2 regions of the Aliiglaciecola sp. 2_MG-2023 genome follow, and region 2 is predicted to be linked to the other one. Evidence: predicted binding sites of a transcription regulator. Region 2 holds the regulator's gene; the other holds the start of a gene.
The links. The regulator FNR, encoded in region 2, switches genes on or off when oxygen is low (the NO sensors DNR and NnrR bind a similar motif). The targets are predictions, from matches to a motif close to TTGATCTAGATCAA.

Region 1 (12,831 bases), on a different contig from region 2:
GCGTGAGCGCTTTACCAATGCCAGATGTTGCGCCTGTGATTAAAATTGTTTTCATGAGACTAACCTTCGTTTAAGTGCCCTGATAATATGTTTTAGCAGCGGGACTTGCTCATAAATCATCTCTCCCAAGTCGTAATAATCTCGGTGGAATACAATCTTATCGTTAGCGCTTTTTAAGTGACTAATACCGTCAACTTCAAATTCTTTCCCCGAATTTAGCTGGGGGTGCACTATTCTCATTTTCCAGGTTACGAAAATATCACCCTCAACCTCAGTGATATGTTGAATCAAACAGTCACATTTTGATGTGTTAGTAAGTAAATTTTCAAAGTAATCTTTTATACATTTAAGTCCTTGATGTTGGCTAAGCGGGTCTATCAAAGTTGCTTCGGGAGCATATACATCGCCCAAGTGAGCAATTGATTGCAACGACAAGTTTCGGTAAAAATTTTCGAATTTTTTCAATACACTCATGATCAATACTTTCTGTTAGCTCATAGTTAGGTTTACTCGACCCAGTTTCATTGGGATCATATTTAGACTAAAAATAGTCTAGTTTGTGGTGAACTTCGGTGAACGATGAAATTTCAGATTATTTGGATCTAATTTGCTTTGCCTAGCGTAGATGTTAGTGATGAATAATTAGGAACAGCAAATTGGCTTCTGAAACCTTTACTTCTCCATTGTTTCCATTGTCTGCACATATATTGCCAGGTGGCGTAATGTCATTACGTATTTTTGAACCCAGATATATTCGAATGGTAAAAGAGGCTTGTGCTGAACAATCTGGCTTCGTTATTAGTATGCTCAATTCAATGGGTGACAAAACATCAAACCAACATATGTATCCAATTGGGACTTATGTCACAGTTGAAGACTTTGATTTATTGGAAGATGGCTTGCTGGGTATCACTGTCAAGGGCCATTCTTGTGTATGTATAGAATCAGTTGAGACGGCAAAGGACGATCTCAGAATCGGACAGTGCCGCTGGCAAGAAAACTGGACATCTTCGGCAGTTGAAACTCGAAATATCGATGTAGATTTAAAATTAAAAGAAATTTTCGATAAATACCCAGAAGTTCAAGCGCTTTACCCTAACCCCAAATTCGACGATCCGGTTTGGGTGGTTTATCGCTGGTTAGAACTTCTCCCTGTCGATGCAGATCAGAAACAAACCTTTTTACAGCAGAAAGATTGTCTAGCAGCCTTGGAATTTTTATCACAACTGGTAAAGTGATCCTTATCTATTTGAATGCGTATAAATTGAAATAATTTGATTTCAGGAAAGTACGCATGCTGGTCGGAATTCCATTGCAGTCGAAAAATGCAAATATACCCACACCTAAAGAATGTGCTAAAGAAATGTCTGAGCACTTGGTTACAGTGGCTGAAATGCGCTGTAAGCGTTCGTTCGCTGAAGTATTTAATTACTTCGCACCTAGGCTTAGATCTTATTGCTTGAAACAAACAGGAAACGAAGCGCTGGCGATGGAGTTAGTGCAAGACACTATGTCTAATGTTTGGCAAAAAGCGCATTTATTCAATGCTGAAAAAGGTTCCCCTTCGACATGGATTTTTACTATAGCTAGAAATCTACGATTTGACATGTTGCGCAAACAACAAAACCGCAAGGAAGACATCTGTTCAGACGACTTGTGGCCAGTGTTGTGCGAGCATACAGCGGATGTCAACGAGGTTTCGCTGGAACAGCAAATGACCATGCAACAAATAAATACCATGTTCGAATCTCTTCCAGAAAAGCAGAAAGTGGTTATTGAAGCCATTTATATTGAGGGCAAATCTCAACAAGAGGTTGCTTCACAGCTAGATATTCCTTTGGGGACTGTGAAGTCTCGTACAAGGTTGGCGTTACAACGATTGAAAGAGTTGATTAAAGACGATGATTAATTTCCACCCAACTCAGCAGCAGTTGAGCGATTTTGCTCAAGGCTTAAGTGCTCCAGCGTTGTCGCTGGTGATTTCCGCCCATGCTGACATGTGCCCACAATGTAAAAGGCAAATTTCTCAGTTAGAAAGTGCATCTGCGAAAATACTTGTTGAGCAACCTATTGACAGAATGGCTGAACAACCCACTGATTTTGCATCTATGTTAGCTGAAATTACCTGTTTACCCGCTGCTGAGGGGCCGAGCAATATCTCTCAATCCCATCAGATAGAATTAGATGGTCGCAAATTTACTGTCCCCAGAGCTTTGAAACGCTATGTTGAAAAGACCGGTAATTGGTCACATCTATTGGGAAACCTTTGGCAAGCTCCCGTTGATTTAGGTCCCATAGGTAAAGCTAATTTTATTTTTATGCAAAAACAGGGGCGGGTGCCGGAACACACTCACAGAGGAACAGAACTGACCTTGGTGATTGATGGTGAGTTTAGTGACGGTATTTCACATTATGATACGGGTGACTTTATTCTGATGAATAGCGAAAATACTCACGCGCCATATTCTGAAGCCAGTGAAGGCTGTTTGGTGTTTACCATTGTTGATGCGCCCTTGCACTTCACATCTGGTATCGCACGTTTGCTTAATCCCTTTAGTCACTTGTTTTTCTAGGTATAATCCTAACAATCCATATAAAAAAACGCGCTGGCAATTATTGTCAGCGCGTTTTTTAATGATTTAAATTAATTAGTACGTTAGATTTATCTATTAGCTAACGTAGCGACTGTCTGGATAATTCAGTCTCAAGGTTTTTAACGCATTATTTTTTAATTCTTCAAGTTCCAGTTGGTCATAACATTCAACCATTATCTCTAATGCATTTTGAATTTCACTAGAATCAGGGAAGTATTCAAGCACGTATCTGCCACGATTTGCAGCAGCAACATAAGCTTCTCTGCGCATATAAAAACGTGCAACGGCGATTTCATACTTGGCTAAACGATTTTTAATAAACACCATGCGCTTTTTAGCATCAGCAGCGTATTTACTATCGGGAAATTTATTAATTAAACGGCGAAAATCAGAAAATGCTTCTCGTGAACGGCTCGGGTCTCGATCTGAGCGATCAATGCCAACCAGTTCTTGGAAAAGGTTTTTATCAGCATCTAAATTAGTTAAACCACGCATATATAGTGCATAATCCACATCTGAGTGATTAGGATTGAGTCGCACAAATCTATCAATAGTGGCAATAGCTTCATCTGTTTTACCTACTTTATAATAAGAGTAAATCAGATCTAATTGCACTTGGTGTGAATGTGGTCCAAAAGGGAAACGAGAATCAAGTGTACTTAATATTTCCGTCGCAACGTTGAAATTACCTTGCGACATACTTTCTTTTGCTTGATCATACAGCGCACTTTCGCTTCTGTTCCCAATTAAAATATCTTCATCATCAGGTGAAGAAGAACAGCCATACATAGTGGCAACAGAAAGCAGAATGATTAGTTTGTAGAATGAATTTTTAAATGTCATGTTACTCTTATTCTATACAGGGATTTAGCAGGCGTTAAAAAATCCGCTAAACTTTGTTTTCAGTAATCCATCGATCCGAGGCATTCTACCCTAGGGATCCATGGGATGCACGTTTTGTTATAAATCACCTAATCGTGATATCTGGCGTTTGCATTTGTACCCGCATAATGTGAATTATATCGCCAGTTGCGGGAAATTATATTTTTATAGATCTTTAAGGACACAATTTTACATGCCCAGCGATCCTCAAGCGATAAAACTCTCTACAGATGTACCAGAAACATTAATTGGTAAACGGTTAGATCAAGCTTTAGCCGAATTGTTCCCTGATTATTCACGATCTCGCTTAAAAGAATGGATTTTAGCCGGAAGTGTCAGTCTAAATGGGACTGTGTGCGATAAACCAAGAGAAAAAGTATTTGGTGGTGAGCAAGTATCCATAGACGCCACGTTGCAGGTGCAAGAAAATCATGTGGCGCAAGATATCGAATTAAATATAGTGTATGAAGACGAACATATATTAGTGATTAACAAACCAACGGATCTTGTTGTTCATCCTGGAGCAGGAAATGCGGACGGCACCATTTTAAACGCTCTGCTTAGCCACGCGCCTGAGGTCGCTAGTGTACCAAGAGCTGGTATTGTTCATCGCCTCGACAAAGATACAACAGGCCTTATGGTCGTTGCTAAAACAGTTCCTGCCCAGACTCATTTGGTTGAACAACTTCAAGCTCGCGAAATTAGTCGAGAATATGAAGCTGTGGTCTATGGCACTATGGTCGCTGGTGGTATTGTTGATGCTCCGATTGGGCGACATCCGACTAAACGTACCAGTATGGCTGTCCGTGAAACCGGTAAACCAGCGGTCACTCATTATCGTATTAAACAGAAATATCGCGCCCATACGCACCTAAGACTAAAATTAGAAACCGGCCGTACCCACCAAATTCGCGTCCATATGTCCCATTTGCGATATCCGTTAGTTGGAGATGTGTTATATGGCGGCAGACCACGTTTACCTAAAGCCTGTTCTGAAGATATGATTAACATGTTAAGAGGATTTAAACGCCAAGCATTGCACGCTATTCAATTGGAACTATCTCATCCTACTACAGGTGAGTGGATGAGTTGGCAGGCCCCTTTACCAGATGACATGGTGGAACTACTATCTGTTCTCAAAGAAGATACCAAGGAACATGGATTTGCCGATGACTGAAGCTGTGTTATCAAGCCCAATTCGGACGCCTCATTGGACTTTGCCTGAAGGTGTTAAGGCTTTTTATACCACACGTAAAATGGGAGTTAGCCAGCCCCCATACGAGAGTAATAATTTGGCAATGCATGTTGGCGATAATCCAGCTGATGTGCAGTTTAATCGAGATGCATTGCCATGTGCAGACTCGGTGGCTTGGTTAACGCAAGTACACGGAATTCGATGTATTCGTATTACAAAAGATTATTTTTTACCTCTAGAAGTTGCCAAAGCCGACGCCAGTTTTACCACTGAAAGAAAAAGTGTATGCGCTGTGATGACTGCTGATTGTATGCCAATTCTTGTGGCGAATACTGCCGGCACTTGTGTGGCGTCCATTCACGCTGGCTGGCGCGGTTTAGCCAATGGTATTATTGAAAACACAATTGCTGCGATGAATTGTGAGCCTGGTGCTTTGACGGTTTGGATCGGCCCGCATATTTCGCAACGACATTTCCAAGTATCTGAGGATTTGAGGAAAGTATTTGCTCAGTATCCTGAAGCATTTGTTAAAGATACGGTAAAGGGAAAATACTTGTGTAGTTTAGCCCAAATAGCCCGTGAAAAGTGTCATTCAATAGGTGTGGGTAGTTTTGTAGAAAGTGGTATATGTACTTATGTTCATCATGGCGACTTCTACTCTCATCGGTATGCCCAACATCACGGCCAAGCTCAGACAGGTCGATTTGTATGCGGTATTTATTTACAGTAATTGTAATTTGAGTTGCTATAAATTCAGTAGCTTTTTTTTCCTAAATCCAACTTTAGGTCTTATTCCAAATTAAAATCGCAATTCTCTCGCGTATATCGACAATTTACTGATCTAGATCAATCATTAATCATTCCTTACCTTGAATTGGTTACTAAAAGTACCCATTAAGTTGGTAAATCAATTTTGAGGAAATTTTATGCGATTAGATAGATTTACCAGTAAATTTCAGATGGCAATCTCTGACGCACAATCGATTGCATTGGGCCGAGACCACCAATATATCGACCCTGTCCATTTAATGACAGCTTTGCTTAATCAGCAAGGTGGTTCAATTCGCTCGTTGTTTGATAGCGTAGGAGCTAACGTTAATGGTTTACGCTCATCCCTAGCAGAGGCAATTGATAGATTGCCCAGAGTAGAAGGGATTGGCGGCGATGTGCAATTGAGCAAAGACTCCATTGTACTGTTGAACCTGAGCGATAAAATCGCCCAGAAACGTAAAGACGAATACATTAGTTCTGAAGTGTTTGTGTTAGCTGCATTAGAAGATAAAGGCAAACTAGGCGATATTCTTCGTCAGCTAGGCATTACCCAATCACAAATCGAGAAAGGCATTGAAACCATGCGGGGCGGTCAAAAAGTGACCGATCCGAATGCCGAAGATGTACGTCAAGCGTTGGAAAAATACACTACAGATCTTACTGAACGAGCAGAGCAGGGCAAACTGGATCCAGTGATAGGTAGAGATGACGAGATACGCCGTACTATCCAAGTTTTACAACGACGTACCAAAAACAACCCTGTATTAATCGGTGAGCCTGGCGTGGGTAAAACCGCTATCGTAGAAGGTTTAGCACAGCGGATTATTAATTCTGAAGTGCCTGAAGGATTGAAAAATAAGCGTGTGCTATCTCTGGATATGGGCGCACTTATCGCAGGAGCAAAATTTAGAGGTGAATTTGAAGAGCGCTTAAAAGCAGTGCTAAATGAACTGTCTAAAGAAGAAGGTCGGGTGATCTTATTCATCGACGAGTTGCACACTATGGTCGGCGCGGGTAAAGGCGAAGGCGCGATGGACGCTGGTAATATGCTCAAACCTGCTTTGGCGCGAGGGGAATTACACTGCGTTGGCGCAACGACATTAGATGAGTATCGTCAATACATTGAAAAAGACGCTGCTTTAGAGCGACGTTTCCAAAAAGTCATTGTCGATCAACCTAGTGTTGAGGACACCATTGCGATCTTACGTGGGCTCAAAGAACGTTATGAATTGCACCATTCTGTTGATATTACTGATCCGGCAATTGTCGCAGCAGCGTCGTTATCGCATCGCTATATTTCGGATCGACAGTTACCAGATAAAGCGATTGATTTGATTGATGAAGCTGCCTCCAGTATCCGTATGCAGATGGATTCTAAACCAGAGGACATGGATCGTTTAGAACGTAGAATAATTCAATTAAAGCTAGAAGAGCAGGCGCTATCTAAAGAAAAAGATGATGCCAGTCATAAACGCCTAGAACTAATTGAATTGGAGCGTGAACAATTAGAAAACAAATTTTCTGAGTTTGAAGCCATTTGGAATGCTGAAAAAAGTGCGATGCAAGGTACACAGCACATTAAATCTGAACTTGAGCAAGCTAAATTAGATATGGAAATAGCGCGTCGGGCTTCTGATCTTAATCGCATGTCAGAGTTACAATACGGACGCATACCTGAACTTGAATTGAAATTAGAACATGCGTCAGAAGCGGAGCAAACAGAAACTCAGTTGTTAAAAAATAAAGTGACTGAAAACGAAATCGCGGATGTGTTATCGCGCTGGACAGGCATTCCCGTCAACAAAATGCTTGAAGGGGAAAAAGACAAGCTGTTGCGCATGGAAGAAGCCTTGCAAAGTCGAGTGATTGGTCAAACAGAAGCGGTGAACGCAGTGAGTAACGCTATACGACGTTCTCGCGCCGGATTGTCTGATCCCAGTCGACCTATTGGTTCATTTTTGTTCTTAGGCCCTACCGGTGTAGGTAAAACAGAGCTATGTAAAGCCCTTGCTAACTTTATGTTTGATACTGAGCAAGCAATGGTGCGTATCGATATGTCAGAATTTATGGAAAAACACTCGGTTTCCCGTTTAGTGGGTGCGCCTCCAGGGTATGTCGGTTATGAAGAAGGTGGATACTTGACCGAAGCGGTAAGAAGAAAACCTTACTCAGTCATATTGTTGGATGAAGTTGAAAAAGCGCATCCAGATGTGTTCAACATTTTATTGCAAGTACTGGATGATGGTCGTCTAACCGATGGTCAAGGTCGAACTGTTGATTTTAAAAATACGGTCATAATCATGACCTCGAATATTGGTTCTGATGTAATTCAAGACAAACATCAAGAGAGTCAGTATTCCGAAATGAAAAATATGGTAATGCAGATCGTTGAGCAACAATTTAGACCTGAATTCATAAACCGTATTGATGATGTAGTGGTGTTTCATCCACTTGGTTTGGAACAAATCAAAGCTATCGCTAAGATACAGTTACAGTCTTTACGTCAGCGTCTACTTGAAAAAGGCTTTGAACTTGATTTGTCGCCAGCAGCTCTGGAAAAAATCGCTGAGGCTGGTTTTGATCCTGTATACGGAGCAAGACCGCTTAAACGAGCAATTCAGATGGAGATTGAAAATCCGCTAGCACAACGGTTGCTAGCAGGAGAGATTCAGGCTGAAAGTACTATTCGAATCGATATGGATGGTGATTCATTGAAGATTAGTTAAACCGAGAATTTGGGTACAGCATTGTTGTTGCTATACCCATTGTAAGGCCATTTATTAAAACGCCGATTACTATTTGTAGTCGGCGTTTTTTATTTACTTCAAACGATGATTTTAGAGTTTTTCTAACAACGCTTTAGCTTGCTTCTTTTCGATGAAATCCTGATCAGAAGATAGGGCTCTTTGCAAAGAAGCTTTAGCTTCACCCGTTCTTCCTAGCTTTTGCAAAGTGAAGGCTAAGTGATATTGATTAGAAGGCGAATTAGAATTCATTGCAAAAGATTTACGCAATATCGTTAGTCCTTCTTCATGTTTGCCTTGTAATGTTTTGATCCATCCTTGGGTATCATAAATTGCCGCATTTTCTGCTCCAAGGGCTAGTGCTTCTTCGATATATTGGTTCGCTTTAGTCAAATCTTTATTAACATAAATGTTAGCTAAGTTATTGAACATATAAGCTTTGTTCGGTAAATTTTGAATTTTTACTAATTTCTCATAATGCTTCGAAGCTTCTTCAAAACGATTCTGATTAAGCAAAAAGTCCGCAAACATACTACGATGGAAATGTGCTTCGGGATTTTGTTGTAAAAACTCAGTAGTAAAATGCTCAAACTTGTCACTGTTAATGCCTCTGGAAGCTAACTGGTATAATTTAAACATTGCAGTGCGGTTTAAATTATTGACCTCTAGGGCAAGTAAATAGTGTTCAAATGCCGCATCCAAGTTGTCGCTAGCCACATTCACATCTCCAGCCAAGATCAACAATCTTGAATCATTAGGATGGGTCTGTAACCATTTACTGACCATATCATTAGCTTTATTCAAGTCGTTGCTGGCTAAATGTAGGCGAATGTACTCAGTGGCAAGAAACAAACTATCAGGATGTATTGCGGAAGCGTCAGCTATGCTCTGTTTCGCATCATCAAAAAGCCCCGCTTTAAACTGAAGTTTACTTAACTCAACCAAACCTACAGCATCATCTTTAACCAAATAATGAATCTTTTTAATTTCTCGCGCCGCTCGGTCAATTTGCTTCAACGCAATATATAACTCCACTCGACGCATTTGATAAACGGCCATATCAGGTTCAGTTTTAATTGCGACGTTTAATTGCCTAATTGCTTTTTCAAGCTCACCTTGTTGAGTATAAATAGTGGCCAGCAATTCTAGAGCGGTTAAATTATTAATGTCTTTCTGTAATACCCGCTCTAAATTCTTCTCTGCCTCATCGCTCATGTTTGCATTAAATTGGCAGCGAGCTAACAGGGTTAAAATCCGCACATTGTCGGGTTGAATAGTGTTGAGCTTTTCGACAATCTGCAGTGCTGTCTGATGTTCACCACGGGAGCTTAATAGGTTGGCTTTGTTAAATTGTGCAGAGAAATGTTCAGGGTTAATGGCAAGTGCTTGGTCTAAATATTGTTCAGCTACTGCTGGGTTACCTAGGCGAATTTGAATGCCAGCTTTTAAATTCAAAAAGTCGATATTTTCAGGAACCGCTTGTAGCAGTTTATCGGCAATTTCATCCGCTTCGTTTAGCCTACCCATATCCATTAATAATTCACTGCGCAGAATAACAAAACGAAGATTTGTTTGCGCATATTCGGATTGGTCTAATCTGGTTAAAGCATCTTCGAGTTTGCCTCTCGACTTTAGGGTTTTAATTTCCAATAATTCAACATTTGGATTTTCTGGATACTGGCGTTTTAATTTCCCAGATATTTCCACCGCTTTAAATGCTTTATCGTTAGCTAAATATAATTCGGCAAGTAACAGAGCATTATCTAGCTTCTCCATGAGTTTACTTTCATGACGCTGCATAACTTCTAAAGCAAGTTTAGGATCATTCAGTTTTAAATGAGTTTGCGCCAGCAGTGCGATAGCTTCGATGTTATCTGGCACGAAATTAAGATATTGAATGAAAAATGTTTTGGCTTGCAAATAGTTCTGTAAGGCAAAAGCGGATAAAGCACTGACGTAAAACAAAGATGGATCATCTTGCAAACTTTCTTCACTAAGTCCTGCTAGTTGAGAGCTTAATTTTTCTAATTCTTTTGCAGCATCGTCACTTAATTGATTTTTCGCTAATAACCAAGCTTTCAATAACATTCCAGTCGGATCGCCGGGGGTCTGCTGCAAAATTTCGTCCAATAACTGCTTGGCTGAATCTATATCTTGGTTTTGCAGATAAGCACTTACTAACGAACGTTTTATAATAGGATCATCAACGTCAAGTGCGTAACTCTGTTTATAGTAAGTTATGGCTTCTGGCATATCTTTTTGGAAAAGATACAAATCTCCTTTGATACGCAATGTTTGAGCGTTGGTGGGTTCTAGCGCAAGTGATAATTCTATGTAAGACAGAGCTTTGTCAAACTGCTCATCTCGTATTTCAAGTGACGCAAGCGCATTGAGTGTGCGTATATTGGCTGGATCATTCTTTAATGCTAATTCATAACCTTTGCGTGCAGCGTCGATATTTTTAAGGTTTAAGTGGGCGGTGGCGACAATAATTTGCCAATCGTTTCGGCTCTTAGGAGTGAGGTTATTGAATTGACTATCAATGATTTTTTCGTTTTGCTTGGTATAAAGCCAAACCTTACCGAGGGTATCTACTATTAAACTGGGATCTGCTCCCATGGCTAATGCTTCTTCGAGTACTTCCTCTGATTCATACATATAACCACTGATTAACAGTACTTTACCCATGAGTATTTTAGCGGGTAGGCTATCTTCGTTTTGTTGTAAGCTGTTTTTCAAATGGATATAAGCAGTTTCAAAATCTTTATCTTCAAATGAAGCCAGAGCTTTTTCGTAAAATTCACTGCTGGTTTGTGCGATAACCTGGCTACTTACTAAAAGAAAAGCAGCTAAGGACATTTTTCTGGCCAGTTTCACCACGTATGATCTCTCTATAATTATGTAACTATGAATTGCTATCATTTTGCATTACAAGATACCGCAAAGCGCACATACTTTATACTGTTAGCGGATAAATTACTGCGCACTGCTGCGTTGATAATGTCAGATTTTAGACATAAAAAAAGACGGCGAACCGTCTTTTTGTCACAATATATTTGTCTAGACTGACATTTTACGTCTGAATATTGCTGCCACACCCGCTAAAAATAACGCAAATGTTGCTGGTTCAGGAACTTGTGTTTGACCTTCACCTTTGCGGGTTGTGATGTTTTTCAGTTTAATCGCATCATAGTAACTGTCTTCCGCATTGCCAGAAAAAACAGAGTTATACACACCCACTAACCAATATTTTGATTCAAAACCTGGGGCAATGGTTGCCGTGTTTGTGCCAATGTTGAACTTGTCGGTTTGATATCCCCAACCTTCAGATAACAAATCACTCCACTTGGTATCCGAAGAAAATGGAGTAGTACCGAGATCTTTCGTACCAGTGTAACCAACGATACTGACATCTGAATCATTACTATACCAACCGGCTTGAACGCTGGTTAACTCTACAGCAGTATCAAATTCAAATAACACCATGTCATAGTCACGCCATCCGTCGTTACTACCTTTATTATCTAAAGCATGATGAGGAGAATAATCAGAATCATCGTCGTTTATTGCGCCAAGACCAGAGGAGTAACGTTGTAAATCTGCGCTTTCGATAAACGGGTCTTGATCGTATGCGACATTACTACTGTTACACTCTGGGCCTGTGCCACAACTGGCATAGCCGGTTGATGACCAAGCTGTTACCGTCATACCGATTGTTCCAGAGGTATAACTAAGGGAATTAGAACCCCAACTTCCACCAGAACTGAAATTCCAATTCTGAGTTTCATACGTGGTCGTGCTTGCTGAAGCAAAACCTGTGACCGCTAATGCGAAAAATCCCGCTAAAACTTTATTAACCATAACTAATATTCCTACATCTTCCAACCTAAAGGCCGAGACCTTCACTGGAATGAGTTAAGCAAAAAACAAACCAACTATTGTAAGTGTATTGTAAACAACAGCTTAAGTGCTTTTTCGGTAATATTTCCCCAGGTCAATTTGTCTCCCTGTAAAAATAATGGACAGTAAAAAATTTACCTGTTTCCAGATGGCGACATGGTAAGATTTTATCGTTCTAATCTTTCTTAAAGCCAGTATACCGCGAGATTAAAGGGAGTTATGTATGACTTTCGTAGCATAGGTATTTTGAGATATAAGCGTTTACTTATAAAGGAAATGCTCAAATAGGAAACATTTTTCAAAAAGAAACAGTATATTTGCGCAAAGAAGCGTTAAAATTAGTCCGTGCAAGGGTGTGTATGATTTTGAGCTAATTCAGGATTATGCTATCTTGTGCGCTCATTTTGAAGGGGGAATAATGTCGGATTCTAAACGTAAAGGTATTTATTTGTTACCGAACTTGCTGACAACGGCTGGTCTGTTTTCGGGTTTTTATGCTGTAGTCGCATCGATGAACGGTCGATTTGAAGCCGCGGCAGTGGCGATTTTTGTGGCGATGATTTTTGACGGCCTAGATGGTCGAGTTGCGCGCATGACAAATACCCAAAGCGAATTTGGTGCTGAATACGATTCTATGGCCGATATGGTGTCTTTCGGAATGGCGCCGGCTCTTGTTGCTTATAATTGGGGTTTAACCGATTTAGGTAAAGTTGGCTGGTTGGCTGCCTTTATTTATGTGGCGGGT
Region 2 (12,831 bases):
TGCTCAAAAGGCGGGCTTTGATGCAAATCATCAAAGGTCTTAAAACTTGCATCCGTTAAACTTTGAGTAACTTCTAAGCCCCATTCAGCTTGTCCAATTGCGGTGGATAATAGTTCTTCTAAAGGTTTATTAGCTTGCCATTGTTGGCTAATTTCAAGCGCTTTTTGCCAACCCGACACCGCACCAGCCATTGTCAATGCAGCCTTTCCACCTCTCGATGGTATTTCGCTAAGATCTTGGTAGAACTCTGAAGTCGCAAGGGCCGCAGCACATCCGCTGGCGTCAATGCCGATTGGCGCTTTACCAGGTTCGCTAATTAACCAAAATCCGTCTCCGCCTAAACCGTTCATATGTGGGTAAACTACTGCTATAGATGCTGCAGCTGCAACCATGGCTTCAATGGCTGTACCACCAGTGTCTAAAATATGTTGACCGGCCTGAGCTGCTGCATAATGCGGAGCAGTAAACCCTGTTGTGGTCGATGTATGTTCCAGATTTTGTATTTTATGTTTCATTCAGCAGTTTCCATAAGCTTCTGACCTAAACTTAGCAATGCTAAGTCGCTATTTTTAGGACCTAAAATCGACAAACCATAGGCTGTATTATCATTTTTAAATAACGGCATATGTAATTGTGGACAACCCGTTAAACCGGCTATACAGGTGAATTGCATTAGCTTTTTTCGATATTCTGCAATTTCTGATGCGGAGGTATCTAATCTTGGCGCAGGACCCGGTGTAGTGGGTAGTATTAAATACCGGTCTTGTTTTAACAGTGAAGAAATGTCTGTTTGCAATTTTTGCTGTTGCTGAATTGCCGACAATTCATCTTCTTTTGTTAACGTTTCACACCATTCAAAGCGTTGTTGAATATCTTCGGCAAACTTGGGTCGTGAGTTTATTATCCAATCACCATGAGTTTGCCAGATTTCTCTTCCTTGTAAAACTCTAAATGCGTTAGAGGCTTGTTCTACAGTTTCCGCGGATATCTCTTTGTCTTTTACCCAGCAACCATTAAATTTGCTTTCAAGCCAATTAAAAATTTCTTGCCTATGCTGACTAAGTCCCACAAGTTCACTGAGTACAACCGGCGTATTAAGAGATTTACTGTTTTCTTGTTGATCTGGTATCAGACATTTAGCGATAGCTAACGCATCTTGAATCGTATTGGTTATAAAACCAGCGGTATCGAAAGAGGGGGCGAGCGGCACAACCCCTTTTAATGATATTACTCCGTGGGTAGGTCTAAAGCCGACTAAATTATTATAACTCGCTGGTACACGAATAGATCCACCGGTATCTGTGCCTAAACCAATTCGGGCTAGATTACGCCCAACAGCAACAACAGAGCCACTTGATGAACCACCACTAATACGTTCTTCGTCCAAGCAATTAACCAGTTCAGGATAATGTATATTCTGACCGTTAAGACTGTAAGCTAATTCGTCAGTGATAGTTTTACCCACGAATTCGGCACCGGCTTCTAATAAACAGGCGACAGTCTCCGACGTTTGCGTTGGAACCGGATGTGTAGCTGCCCAATCTGGGTTGCCGGCGGTTGTGACAATGCCGTCAATATCAAACAAATCTTTAACCGCCAAAGTCCAACCTTTTAAGGGCTGTGATTTCGAACGATGACTAGTTTTGTTTATATCTAAGTTAACGGGCAGTACAAATGGCGAGTGAAATGAAGACTTCATGAAACCAAACTTAATTAAACATAGGCTTATGAAACAACTGTTTCACCCATTAGTCAAGAGAAACAGTTGATTAAATGGTGGTTTTTACTCTAATTCGTCTAATTGTTTGAATAAATTGGAAATTGCATCAATACGATTTTGTTCAGCGTACCTATCGGAATTGAGAATTTGATTGCATATAACTGAAATTACACTCATAGGAGCAGAGTAGCTGTCTAAGGGTAATTCTTGCCCTAGTTGACATATAAATAATTGGTTTACCTTTTCTTTGTATATTTGTGCCGAGGGGTCGGCCATTAATACAAGTTGTTTTTTAGGGATAAGATCTATCAATTTTTCAACAATTTTGGGGCGTCGACGAAAGGCAATAATAATGACTAATTCGTCGTTAGAGATATCTTCAATTTCTTCACCAAGGGTTTGACCAGGTAGGGGTAAAAGCCTTACTTTTCCTCGTACTTGCAGAAGCTGTTGGCGAAAATGCATCGCCACCGGGTAGCTATTTCTAAAGCCAATTAAGGTTATTCTAGAAGCAAGTGTTATCGACTCTACGAGTTGAGTAATATCTTCAGGTTTTACATTATCCCAAGTTTGTCTTATTCGATCTAATTCTTGAGTGATATAATCGTTGTTCTTATGCACCGTGCCTAACGGCATACCAGCATTACGAGCTTGGCGCATTTGCTCTTTTACTTGTTGAAGGTTGTCATAACCTAACTGCCGAAAGAAACGACTTACGGTTGCTTTAGAGGTGAGGGTGATTTGGGCTATTTCAGCTACAGATAAATTTAAAACATCAGTTGGGTTTTGTTGCAGATAATTAGCAATTTTACGCCCATTTGGTGACAGCTGCTGGTAAGATTGAGAGATAAGCGCTACAAATTTTGATTTTGGCAAACCATTTTCCAAGATAATGAGTTAATCCAGATCTAGTGTAACCAAAAGCGCGTCATCTACAAAGTTTAAACGCTTCAAAATCAAGGAATATAGTACAAATCATGTTTAAAGGGTTTACAAAATCATCCAAGGTGGTGGTGTTAACTGGCGCTGGCATTTCCGCCGAGTCAGGTTTGAAAACGTTTAGAGATAATGATGGTTTATGGGAAAAGCACCGTGTTGAAGATGTTGCAACTCCTGAAGCATTTGAACGTAATCCCGACTTGGTCTATCGTTTTTACAATCAGCGCAGAGCGCAATTACAGTCGCCAGAAATCGCCCCTAATAAAGGTCATTTAGCATTGGCTGAATTAGAGGAGTATTTAGCAGACAACTTTCTTTTAATTACCCAGAATGTTGATAATTTGCATGAAAGAGCAGGCTCAAAACGACTTTTACATATGCACGGCGACTTATTAAGTTACCGCTGTTTAGGAAGTCAAAAAGTAACAGAAACTTTTGATTCTTACGATCAAAATAGTCAATGTGATTGTTGCCATCAACCGAATATGGTTCGACCGAATATTGTGTGGTTTGGTGAAATGCCAATGTATATGGACGAAATATCTGAAGCATTAGCAAAAGCCGATCTTTTTATATCTGTAGGGACTTCCGGAAACGTGTATCCTGCTGCTGGGTTTGTTCAACAGGCGAGTCTTTATGGTGCCCATTGTGTTGAGCTAAATTTAGAACCAAGTAACGGTTTTAGTGCGTTTTCAGAGAGTCACTATGGACCTGCTACAGAAGTTATTCCTGATTATATAGAGTCGCTAATAAAGCCATGATTTTTCCTGATTTATCCCCATATTGGTTAGAGTTCGCTGCTATTGCTAGCTTACATTTTTTTGCGGTTGCCAGTCCTGGCCCTGATTTTGCTGTGGTTTTAAAACAAAGTATAAGTAGTGGAAGGCGCTCTGCTATGTATACCAGTGTGGGTGTCGGCGCGGGAATTTTGATCCATGTTGCTTACTCTTTATTGGGCATTGGTATCTTAATTAAAACCACACCATGGCTATTTCAAGTATTTGCCTATTTGGCGGCAGCTTACTTGCTGTATTTGGGCTGGGGGGCTGTCCGCAGTGTGCCAAATAGATTAGAAAATGATGTATCATTGCAAGCACAATCAATAGAGAAACAGGTTACTTCTGATAAAAAGTCTTTCTTAATTGGCTTTATGACAAATGGATTAAACCCTAAAGCTACTTTGTTTTTTCTAACCGTATTTGCAGTTGCTGTAGCCCCACAAACTCCAATGTTAATAAAATTTAGCTACGGCATTTATTTAGCTTTTGCGACGGGCATATGGTTTTGTTTTTTGTCGTACATAATGAGTGGCTCTAAAATTCGCTCTTCATTACTGAAAAATGGTTATATTTTTGATCGAATCATGGGCGTTATTCTAATTGTATTAGCCATTAACCTCCTTTTGTCCACTTAATTTAACGAATGAAATATTGATGTTTAAACTCATACAAAAAAACTATTCAGAACTTATTAAACAGAACTTAAATGGTGAATATAACTTTAACTTGAAGAATATATTGGCCAAGGGATTTAAAAATACTACTGGTAGTATTTTAATTTTCTTGCAAATGTTACTGGTGGTTTTTGGACTAAGTTTGTTAATTGCAACGGCATTTTTCAAATTTAATGATATACAGACCATGGAACAAGTAACTCAAAGTCATCTGATGACATTGGATTTAATTATTCAAATGGTTTTAGCGCCTGTCACTGCAGCATTGATGTTACAAGGAGCTCGGTCTCATCTGAAGCGAGTGGGTTCTGTTAAGTTTTTATTCTCAACAATTCCACAAGCAATCCCTATATGTTTGGTAACCGCATTTATAATCATAATAACTAAAGCTGGGATGACGTTATTTATCTTGCCTGGTTTATATTTAATGATCGCTACGAGTTTTGCAGTATTATTGGTAGCAGATAAAAAGTTCACACCAATAGATGCATTATTACTTTCTATTAAGATGGTAAACCGTTATTTATTCCCGTTCACTATTTTATATGTCGTATTTTTATTGTTGTTGCTACTTTCGATAGTTTCTTTTGGGATTGGTTTGCTACTGTTTTTACCCTATTACTATAATATTAATGGTTTATTGTATTGTGAACTTTTTGGTTACGGTAACAGTACAGACAATAACAATTTAAACGATGAGACCCAACAACAAGGGTCTGATGGAGATACTACATTTGATGCATAACGTTGACTTTCCAGGCCCTAGACGGATTCTCTATTTGGGAATAATCTGGGTGTTTGGCGCTGTAGTGTTAAGTTACCCATTTTTATTTCCACCAAAGGAGTTAGATCCTTTTGATGAGCAAAATATCGCTCCTTATGTAGAACAAAAAATGCCTAACTTCGCTAAGATACAATCAATTACGGAACGGAAAAAAGCATTTTTCGACTATTTGTTACCTGCAATTCATCATCACAATAAAGTGATTATTCAAAAACGGGATTTTCTGAATGAAATAAAAAACGCAATTGAACAACAATTGCCTTTTAGTTATTTGCAGCAAAAGAGACTCGATTCACTAGTGAAAGAATATCGCGTTGACCCTGACGACGATTTGAATTCAATCGTGGACCGATTAATGCGTCGAATAGACATTATTCCTGTTGAGTTGGTGCTTATGCAAGCAGCGAACGAGTCAGCTTGGGGAACCTCTCGATTTGCTCAAAAAGGTTATAATTTTTTTGGACTTTGGTGTTTCCGAAAAGGGTGCGGTTTTGTACCAAAACGGCGAAATGAAGATGCCGCTCATGAGGTGGCTAAGTTTAAAAGTTTGGATCACGCAGTGAGTACCTATTTCCGCAATTTAAATCGACATGATGCGTATAAAGAGTTAAGGGCGATTCGTCTATCTTTGCGTGAAAACGACAAACAAATTACAGCAGAAAAGCTAGCCAAAGGGTTGAAAAGTTACTCCCAGCGGGGTGATGAATATATCGAAGAGTTAATCAATATGATACGTTTCAATAGGAAGTTTTTACCAGTATGAAAATCTTAAGTTTTACCTTAGTGTTGTTTAGTTTTTGTGGTTTGGCTTTTGCTGATACACTTTCAGTTGAATACTCAAGTTTTTACAGTCACCTTAAAAAAATCGATAATGAAGAAACACCTGCATTGCAATTTGCATTTGGTTTTAAAAACGTCAGAAATGGCGATTTATGTGAAATTAAAACCGCTAATATAGTCACTCAAAAAGTCACACTACCTGTTACAGTAACGCCTGAAAACCGGTTTTTGTTACCCACCGAAAAAGCATTAAGCCAAGCTAAAGCAATTGTCGAATTTGAACTATTAGAAAATAATAATCAATGTGACATGTCAGTTCAGTTGGAAACTAAACCTTCTTATTTAAAACAGCAATATACACATCAAGAGTTACAAGATTTGTATCAGCAATACACAGTGTTTTTTGATGATATGGGCAGCTTTTTGTCGTTCCTAATGCCGTCAGTTACCGGCTTGCAGTTTTATTTCGATAATGTTGACAGAGACTCTATTCCTGCCGAAATTTATCTCGATGAACATCATGCAGTAATTACCGGAGACTGGCTAGAGCAGGGCAATCAGATCCAGTTTTCTGAAGCCCCATATCGCGTGACAGCAATAACCAAATAACGATATCCGTAGAGTGAATTAGTCGAGACGCAATTGATATTTAATCTGCGCAGCAACACGGTTGACGCTTTGACGCCCCTCTTCAATTAACTCAGCCGCGCGATGAAACTCCATAATGCCAAAGTCGCGTAACTGGGGTTCAATTAGTATATCGGGGGGATCGCCAGCTAATCGCGAGCGGGTGACTCTTGCCTGAAGGATATCTAACGAACTGGACATGACACCTAACATACTAGGGGTATTGTCAGTTAATTTAACATTTGATGATTTTTGCGTCGCCGTTACTTGCTCCGGCGTTTCTACCTGAGTTTCTGAGGTGGTTATTTGCTCTTCACTATTGGCGTCAAAGTCAGAATCCAGTGCCATGTTTTCTAGATCTTCTAAAGATTCAAGCTCATCATCGTCCATATCATTGTCTTTTTTGAACTTGCCACTGAAAAGACGCTGCATAAACGACTGACTTTTATTAAAAAAATCATTGGTTCGTTTTTGATTATTTTCATGTTCCATTTGATATTGAGCTTGAACTTCAGGCCTAAAATCTGCACTTAGATTAACCGCAAAAACAAAGTCAGCACCTAGTTGCCGACAAAGATTTACCGGCACTGGGTTGACCACAGCACCATCCACTAGCCAACGGCCTTTGTGCGCAATGGGTGGAAACAGGGCAGGTATTGCACAGGATGCTCTAACCGCATCCGCAATAGGACCTTGAGTAAATGAAACCTCTTTACCACTATATAAATCGGTCGCCACAACACCTAAGGGTTTGGATAAGTGTTCAAAGTCTCGTTCGCAAAAATTGTCTTCGAGGGCTTTAAACACTTTAATTCCGCTAGCCAGTCCACCTTTACGAAATCCAACCCCTAACAGTCCTAAAACTTGCCACTCAGTTAGAGAGCTTGCCCATTCTGCGAGTGGATCCAGTTTATTGCTTGCATACGCGGCTCCTACATAGGCACCAATGGAACAACCAGCGACCACGTCAACCTTGATGCCTAGTTCTTCTAACGCCTGTATTATACCGATATGCGCCCAACCTCGAGCAGCGCCGCTTCCTAGTGCTAATCCAATTTTCATTTACTAAAATGATCCTTAACTAATATTGATTATTTTGACAGTGTCATCAGCACTTGTTGAAGGTGTAGAAAAATCTTCTTGATCAAATCCAATATCACCGTTAACAAACGGTGTTTGTTGCGTCTCTAAGGTTTTAAAGTCGAAAAGTTCACTATCGGCAAGATGCGAAGGCACGACATTCTGCATTGCCCTAAACATACTTTCAATCCTACCCGGAAAACGCTTGTTCCAGTCTACTAGCATGTTTTTAATAACTTTGCGTTGTAGGTTCTCTTGCGAGCCACATAAATTACAAGGAATAATCGGGAACTCAATTAAATCAGAATATTGGGTAATTTCTTTTTCAGCACAGTAGGCTAGGGGACGAATGACCATTTGTTTGCCATCATCGCTGACTAACTTGGGAGGCATAGATTTTAAGCGTCCGCCATAAAACATGTTTAAGAATAGTGTTTCTAACATGTCGTCACGGTGGTGCCCCAACGCGATTTTAGTTGCGCCTAGTCGGGTTGCCGTCTTGTAAAGTATCCCTCTGCGTAATCTAGAGCATAGTGAACAAGTTGTTTTTCCCTCTGGAATTTTATCTTTTACAATCGAATAGGTGTCTTCCGTGACGATTTCAAATGGAACTTGCAATTCTTGTAAGTAGTTAGGCAGTATCTCAGCGGGGAAGCCTGGTTGTTTCTGATCTAAATTAACCGCAATAATTTCAAATTTAATTGGCGCAATCTTTTGCAGAAACATTAAAATATCAAGCATGGTGTAACTGTCTTTTCCGCCAGACAGGCAGACCATTACCTTATCGCCATCTTCGATCATATTAAAATCGGCAATTGCTTTGCCTACATTTCGTCTTAGGCGCTTTTGAAGTTTATTAAAACTGTATTTTTTACTCTCAGACAGAGACTCGACCTTACTCATCTTATTCCTAGAAAAACATTGCTATCAGCGCGGATTATACCTGTCCTCATAAAGGACATAAACACCCTAAATTTAAATGTTTGCAGTCATTTTCTAAGTATCACAAGGTTATGTAAGGTTAATGTTTAAGAGGACACTCAAAGCCTTCTGGTTTAATTGCTAAAACGTCACAATTGAGTGAATCTATTGTATGTTCAGCCGTGTTACCGATAAGGGCGGCTGTAATACCGGTGCGACCTACAGTACCGATAACCACTAACTCTGCGTCGATAGCTTTTGCCACTGAAGGAATGACATCCTCAGGCAAACCTTCACTAAGATGCTGATTTTCTTGTGGGATATTGAATTCTTGAGCGTGCTCAAGCATACATTTGGCGTGGTGTTGTTTAACTGACTCTGTATAGCCAACCGGATCGAACTCTGGTATTTCGATGGCAATATTAACCGGTGTACCTGGGTAAGAATTAACCAAGTTTACATGTCCTTCCAGTAAATCAGCCATCAATCCAGCGGTTTTAGTGATTAACTTGTTTAAGCTATGATGTTCTTCATCTTCACTGCCCACATCTACCGCAGCTAAAATATTGCCATTAATAGGCCAATCATGTTCTTTAACAAGTAAAACTGGAACCGGTGATTTACGTAGGATATGCCAATCAGTCGGGGTGAATATCACTGACTTTAGGGTGTCATGCTCGTGGGTTCCTTTGACGATTAAATCATAGCTGTGATCAATCACTTCGAACAATACACTTTCATATGGCCGATTATGCCAGACCACTTTTATATCTACTGAAATAGATGAGTTAGCCGCTAGGGGTTCAACTATATTGGCAAGCCAATCGGTTTTGTCATCCACCACAGCTTGGCGCATCGTTTCTCTTTCATCCACGGTGAGCATAGTGGTCATTTCATAAGAGAAATCATATATGGACAGAAACGCAGTAATACTGGCGCCGGTCTTTTCTGCCAATAAAAGCGCTCTTTTAAACGCTTTTTGATCTTCTGTAGTTGGGTCTACAACAGCTAGTATTTTGTTAAATACGGACATAAATTAATTCCCTTCAAACGTTTACACTACGTATATTAAGTGTATGGCTACTTTAGCTAGTTTGCCAATTAACAGACTAATTGTTTTGACCTGAATCAATTTAAATTAAAAGACTTAACCGCAGGCTTGTTTATTTAAAACGTGTTCACCAAGTTTCTCTCTAAGTACCGCCAAATTGAGAATTTGTATAAATTTCCCATCAACTTTGATGATATTTTCTTTTTGAAAACGGGTGAGTAAACGACTGACGGTTTCAACAGTTAAACCAAGGTGATTACCAATTTCGTTTCGGGTCATGGTTAAATTAAATTCTAATTCAGAAAAACCGCGGGAGCGAAAACGATCTGATAGATTAATTAGGAAGTGGGCAAGACGTTCTTCTGCTGTGCGCTTGTTTAATAACATCATGAGACTGTGATCTTGGTTTATTTCTGTGCTCATAATTTTAAGCATTTCTTTGCGCAGTGTAGGAAGTTGTGCGCTCATAATATCTAACTTGTCGTAAGGTAACTCACAAACCATGGAGGTTTCCATCGCTTGATTATAACTTTGATATTTTTCAGAAAATAGTCCATCAAAGCCGACAATATCACCGGGAAAATGAAACCCTGTAATTTGTTGTTCGCCATCGGGAGAGGTTATGTAAGATTTAAATGAGCCCGTTCTTACTGCAAACAGCGACGTAAATTTTTGCCCAGGAATAGTTAATTGATCATTTTTATGCAAAGGGCGCTTGCGTTCTATGATTTCGTCCAAACTCTCCATTTCAGTCTGATTCAGAGCCACCGGTATACATAGGTGATTAAAACTGCAGTTTTGGCAGCGAATACTGAACTTGTTCGGATCTGACATTAGTTAATTCCAATTAATTCATTAGTTACCAATTATGAATCCCTTGGTAACATAAAATCAAGCCAAATAAGCATAATAAGACTGCAACGCTTCGTTTTACCACTGGTTGGGTCAACCATCCTCTTATTTGGCTGGCGCTGGCTCCCATTGCTAACATGATGGGCAAAGTGCCCAAGCCAAAGCAAAACATGGTGATAGCACCTTGTACCACACTGCCGGTGGAAACACTCCATGTTAACGTCGAATAAACCAATCCACAGGGCAACCAGCCCCAGATTAGGCCATAGGGTACAGCATAGATTGGGTGTTTAAAGGGAATGAAACGCTTTGATATGGGACTAATTTTACGCCAAAAAATAGCGCCAACTTTTTCTACTTTAACCAGTAGTTTTGACCACTGTCCCACATATAATCCAAGCAGAACCATAAATACTCCGCCAAAAAGGGTCAGTGCTTGAGGATTGATAAAGGATTTTGTGGTGACGATCTGACCCAACAGCCCAGCGATTGCGCCAGCGAAACTATAAGATAAAATGCGGCCTGAATTATAGGCAATTAAATACGGCCATTGTGACTTATTCTTTGGTAATGCAAACGTAAATGAGGTCACAATTCCACCGCACATCCCAGCGCAATGCACACTTCCAGCAAGTCCGATTAATATTGCAGAAAACCAGCTTAAGTCGTTCATTTGTCGTTAGTTTTTGGCTTTTTTACTTGTACTTTTTTATCCACGTCATCATCGAATAGAATGTTGTATCCTTGACGCTCTAAATCTTCAAACTGATTGGATTTGACCGCCCAAAAAAAGATCCCTATGGCTAACAGTACTAGCACAATAGCGATGGGGATTAGCACATAAATAATACTCACTTTAATTTCCTATTAGCGCTGGTTAACGTAGTAAACGAATAGAGTTTGCGACCACAATAATTGAACTTAACGACATGCCAATTACGGCCATCCACGGGCTTAAATATCCGGCTACTGCTAGGGGAAGAATTAACGCGTTATAGCCAATGGCCCAAACCATGTTCTGTTTGATTTTGGTACGCACTTTAATCGCCATACTAACAGCAAACTTAACATTACTTAATTTTGAATTTAATAAAATGATATCGGCAGAACGTTTCGCCATGTCACTGGCGTCACCTACCGCAATTGATACATCAGCAGCGGCCAAAACTGGGGCGTCATTGATGCCATCACCAATCATCAAAACTTTGTGTCCTTTGGCTTGTAAGTTTTGAATGTATGTCAGTTTTTGTATTGGCGTTTGTCTAAAATAAACGTTCGGGATACCTAAAGAATCAGCGACCAAAGACGCGTTTATTTCTGAGTCACCACTTAACATCACCAATTGTTTGCTGCGTAAGTCATCGACGAGTTGTTTTGCGTCTTTTTTAACTACATCTTTTACGCTAAATGCAGCAATTAATTGCTTACCCAATTGCAGATAAACTCGAGAGTCATCCTCAGTGGGTCGTAAACCATCACTGTTATCAAGAATACTTATGTTACCTATCTTAACGACTTGAGATTGGTAGGTTCCTTGTAAACCTTTTCCCGCCACAGTAACTACTTGGGAAACTGCGCAGGGGGTCTGAGATTGAAACGCGTGAGATATCGGATGTTTTGAATAGAGTTCTAATCCGGCAGCTAAATTATAAACAAAAGTTTCATCTGCTGCGTTAAAGAGCTCGACGTCACTTACACTGAAATGTCCATTGGTTAGCGTGCCTGTTTTATCAAAAATCACGGTGTCGACATCAGGCATAACATCGATAATATTTGCTCTTTTAACTAATAAGCCATATTGATTTAATTTTGCTATTGCACTGGTTAAAGCCGTCGGCGTTGCCAAGCTAAGGGCGCAAGGGCAGGTCGCAACTAGGATTGATATGGCAACCCAAAAAGCGCGTTCTGGTTGATAAGCCAGCCAGCCAACGTAACTTATTAAGGTGATACCTAGAACAATTACAATAAAGTACTTGGAGGCAATATCTGCATATACAGCTGCCTTGGGTTTATCTGAAAGAGCTAACTCTTGAAGGCGTAAAATTTTGTTCACCAGGGACAATTTAAGCTCGTTTTCAACTTCAATTTCAAAAGAACCTGATAAATTAATGGTTCCGCCATAGACATGAGCGCCGGTGCTTTTTCTGATTTTTTCTGATTCACCGGTCAACATAGATTCATCCACGTTGCCATTTCCGTTGATTATTACCCCGTCTACTGGAAAAGTTTCTCCAGGACGGACTACTATTTTTTGTCCTTTTTTAAGATGTTTGGCTAATACCGAAGTTTGCTTATTATCGTCATCAATTTGCATCGCCGTTAATGGAATATACTTAAACATATTTGCCGATATTAGGCTGGCCTGATGTCGTGAACGATGTTCCAAAAATCGGCTAATCAGTAATAAAAAGATAAACATACATACGGATTCAAAATAGATTTCTCCCGTATGGGAAATGGTTGCCCAGGCACTAGCCACAAAAGTGCCAATAATTGCGATTGAAACCGAAAAATCCATATTTACAGATCCCATCCGCAGAGAACTAAAAGCACTTTTATAAAAAGTAAATCCAGAATACAGCACAACCGGGGTGGTCAATAAAAAACTAACCCAATGAAGAAAC

Region 1: a site for FNR is predicted at 5,508-5,521, ahead of clpB (ATP-dependent chaperone ClpB). Genes of this name have one in related genera too.

The regions. Positions count from the first base shown of each region.
Region 1 covers NZ_JAUORY010000003.1:86,187-99,017, reverse strand. The annotation lists gene Q4567_RS04280 (SDR family NAD(P)-dependent oxidoreductase) at 1-55, opposite strand, end outside; gene Q4567_RS04275 (nuclear transport factor 2 family protein) at 52-474, opposite strand; gene Q4567_RS04270 (LON peptidase substrate-binding domain-containing protein) at 657-1,238, shown strand; gene Q4567_RS04265 (sigma-70 family RNA polymerase sigma factor) at 1,295-1,909, shown strand; gene Q4567_RS04260 (ChrR family anti-sigma-E factor) at 1,902-2,573, shown strand; gene Q4567_RS04255 (outer membrane protein assembly factor BamD) at 2,670-3,437, opposite strand; gene rluD (23S rRNA pseudouridine(1911/1915/1917) synthase RluD) at 3,670-4,653, shown strand; gene pgeF (peptidoglycan editing factor PgeF) at 4,646-5,401, shown strand; gene clpB (ATP-dependent chaperone ClpB) at 5,598-8,168, shown strand; gene prsT (XrtA/PEP-CTERM system TPR-repeat protein PrsT) at 8,280-11,045, opposite strand; gene xdp1 (exosortase-dependent surface protein XDP1) at 11,247-12,047, opposite strand; gene pssA (CDP-diacylglycerol--serine O-phosphatidyltransferase) at 12,505-12,831, shown strand, end outside.
Region 2 covers NZ_JAUORY010000005.1:233,327-246,157, reverse strand. The annotation lists gene Q4567_RS07625 (gamma-glutamyltransferase family protein) at 1-515, opposite strand, end outside; gene Q4567_RS07620 (amidase) at 512-1,699, opposite strand; gene Q4567_RS07615 (MurR/RpiR family transcriptional regulator) at 1,784-2,596, opposite strand; gene cobB (Sir2 family NAD+-dependent deacetylase) at 2,698-3,420, shown strand; gene Q4567_RS07605 (LysE family translocator) at 3,417-4,073, shown strand; gene Q4567_RS07600 (hypothetical protein) at 4,093-4,857, shown strand; gene Q4567_RS07595 (glucosaminidase domain-containing protein) at 4,850-5,659, shown strand; gene Q4567_RS07590 (DUF2987 domain-containing protein) at 5,656-6,285, shown strand; gene Q4567_RS07585 (patatin-like phospholipase family protein) at 6,304-7,365, opposite strand; gene ttcA (tRNA 2-thiocytidine(32) synthetase TtcA) at 7,381-8,268, opposite strand; gene uspE (universal stress protein UspE) at 8,405-9,337, opposite strand; gene fnr (fumarate/nitrate reduction transcriptional regulator Fnr) at 9,452-10,189, opposite strand; gene Q4567_RS07565 (sulfite exporter TauE/SafE family protein) at 10,215-10,880, opposite strand; gene ccoS (cbb3-type cytochrome oxidase assembly protein CcoS) at 10,877-11,062, opposite strand; gene Q4567_RS07555 (heavy metal translocating P-type ATPase) at 11,085-12,831, opposite strand, start outside.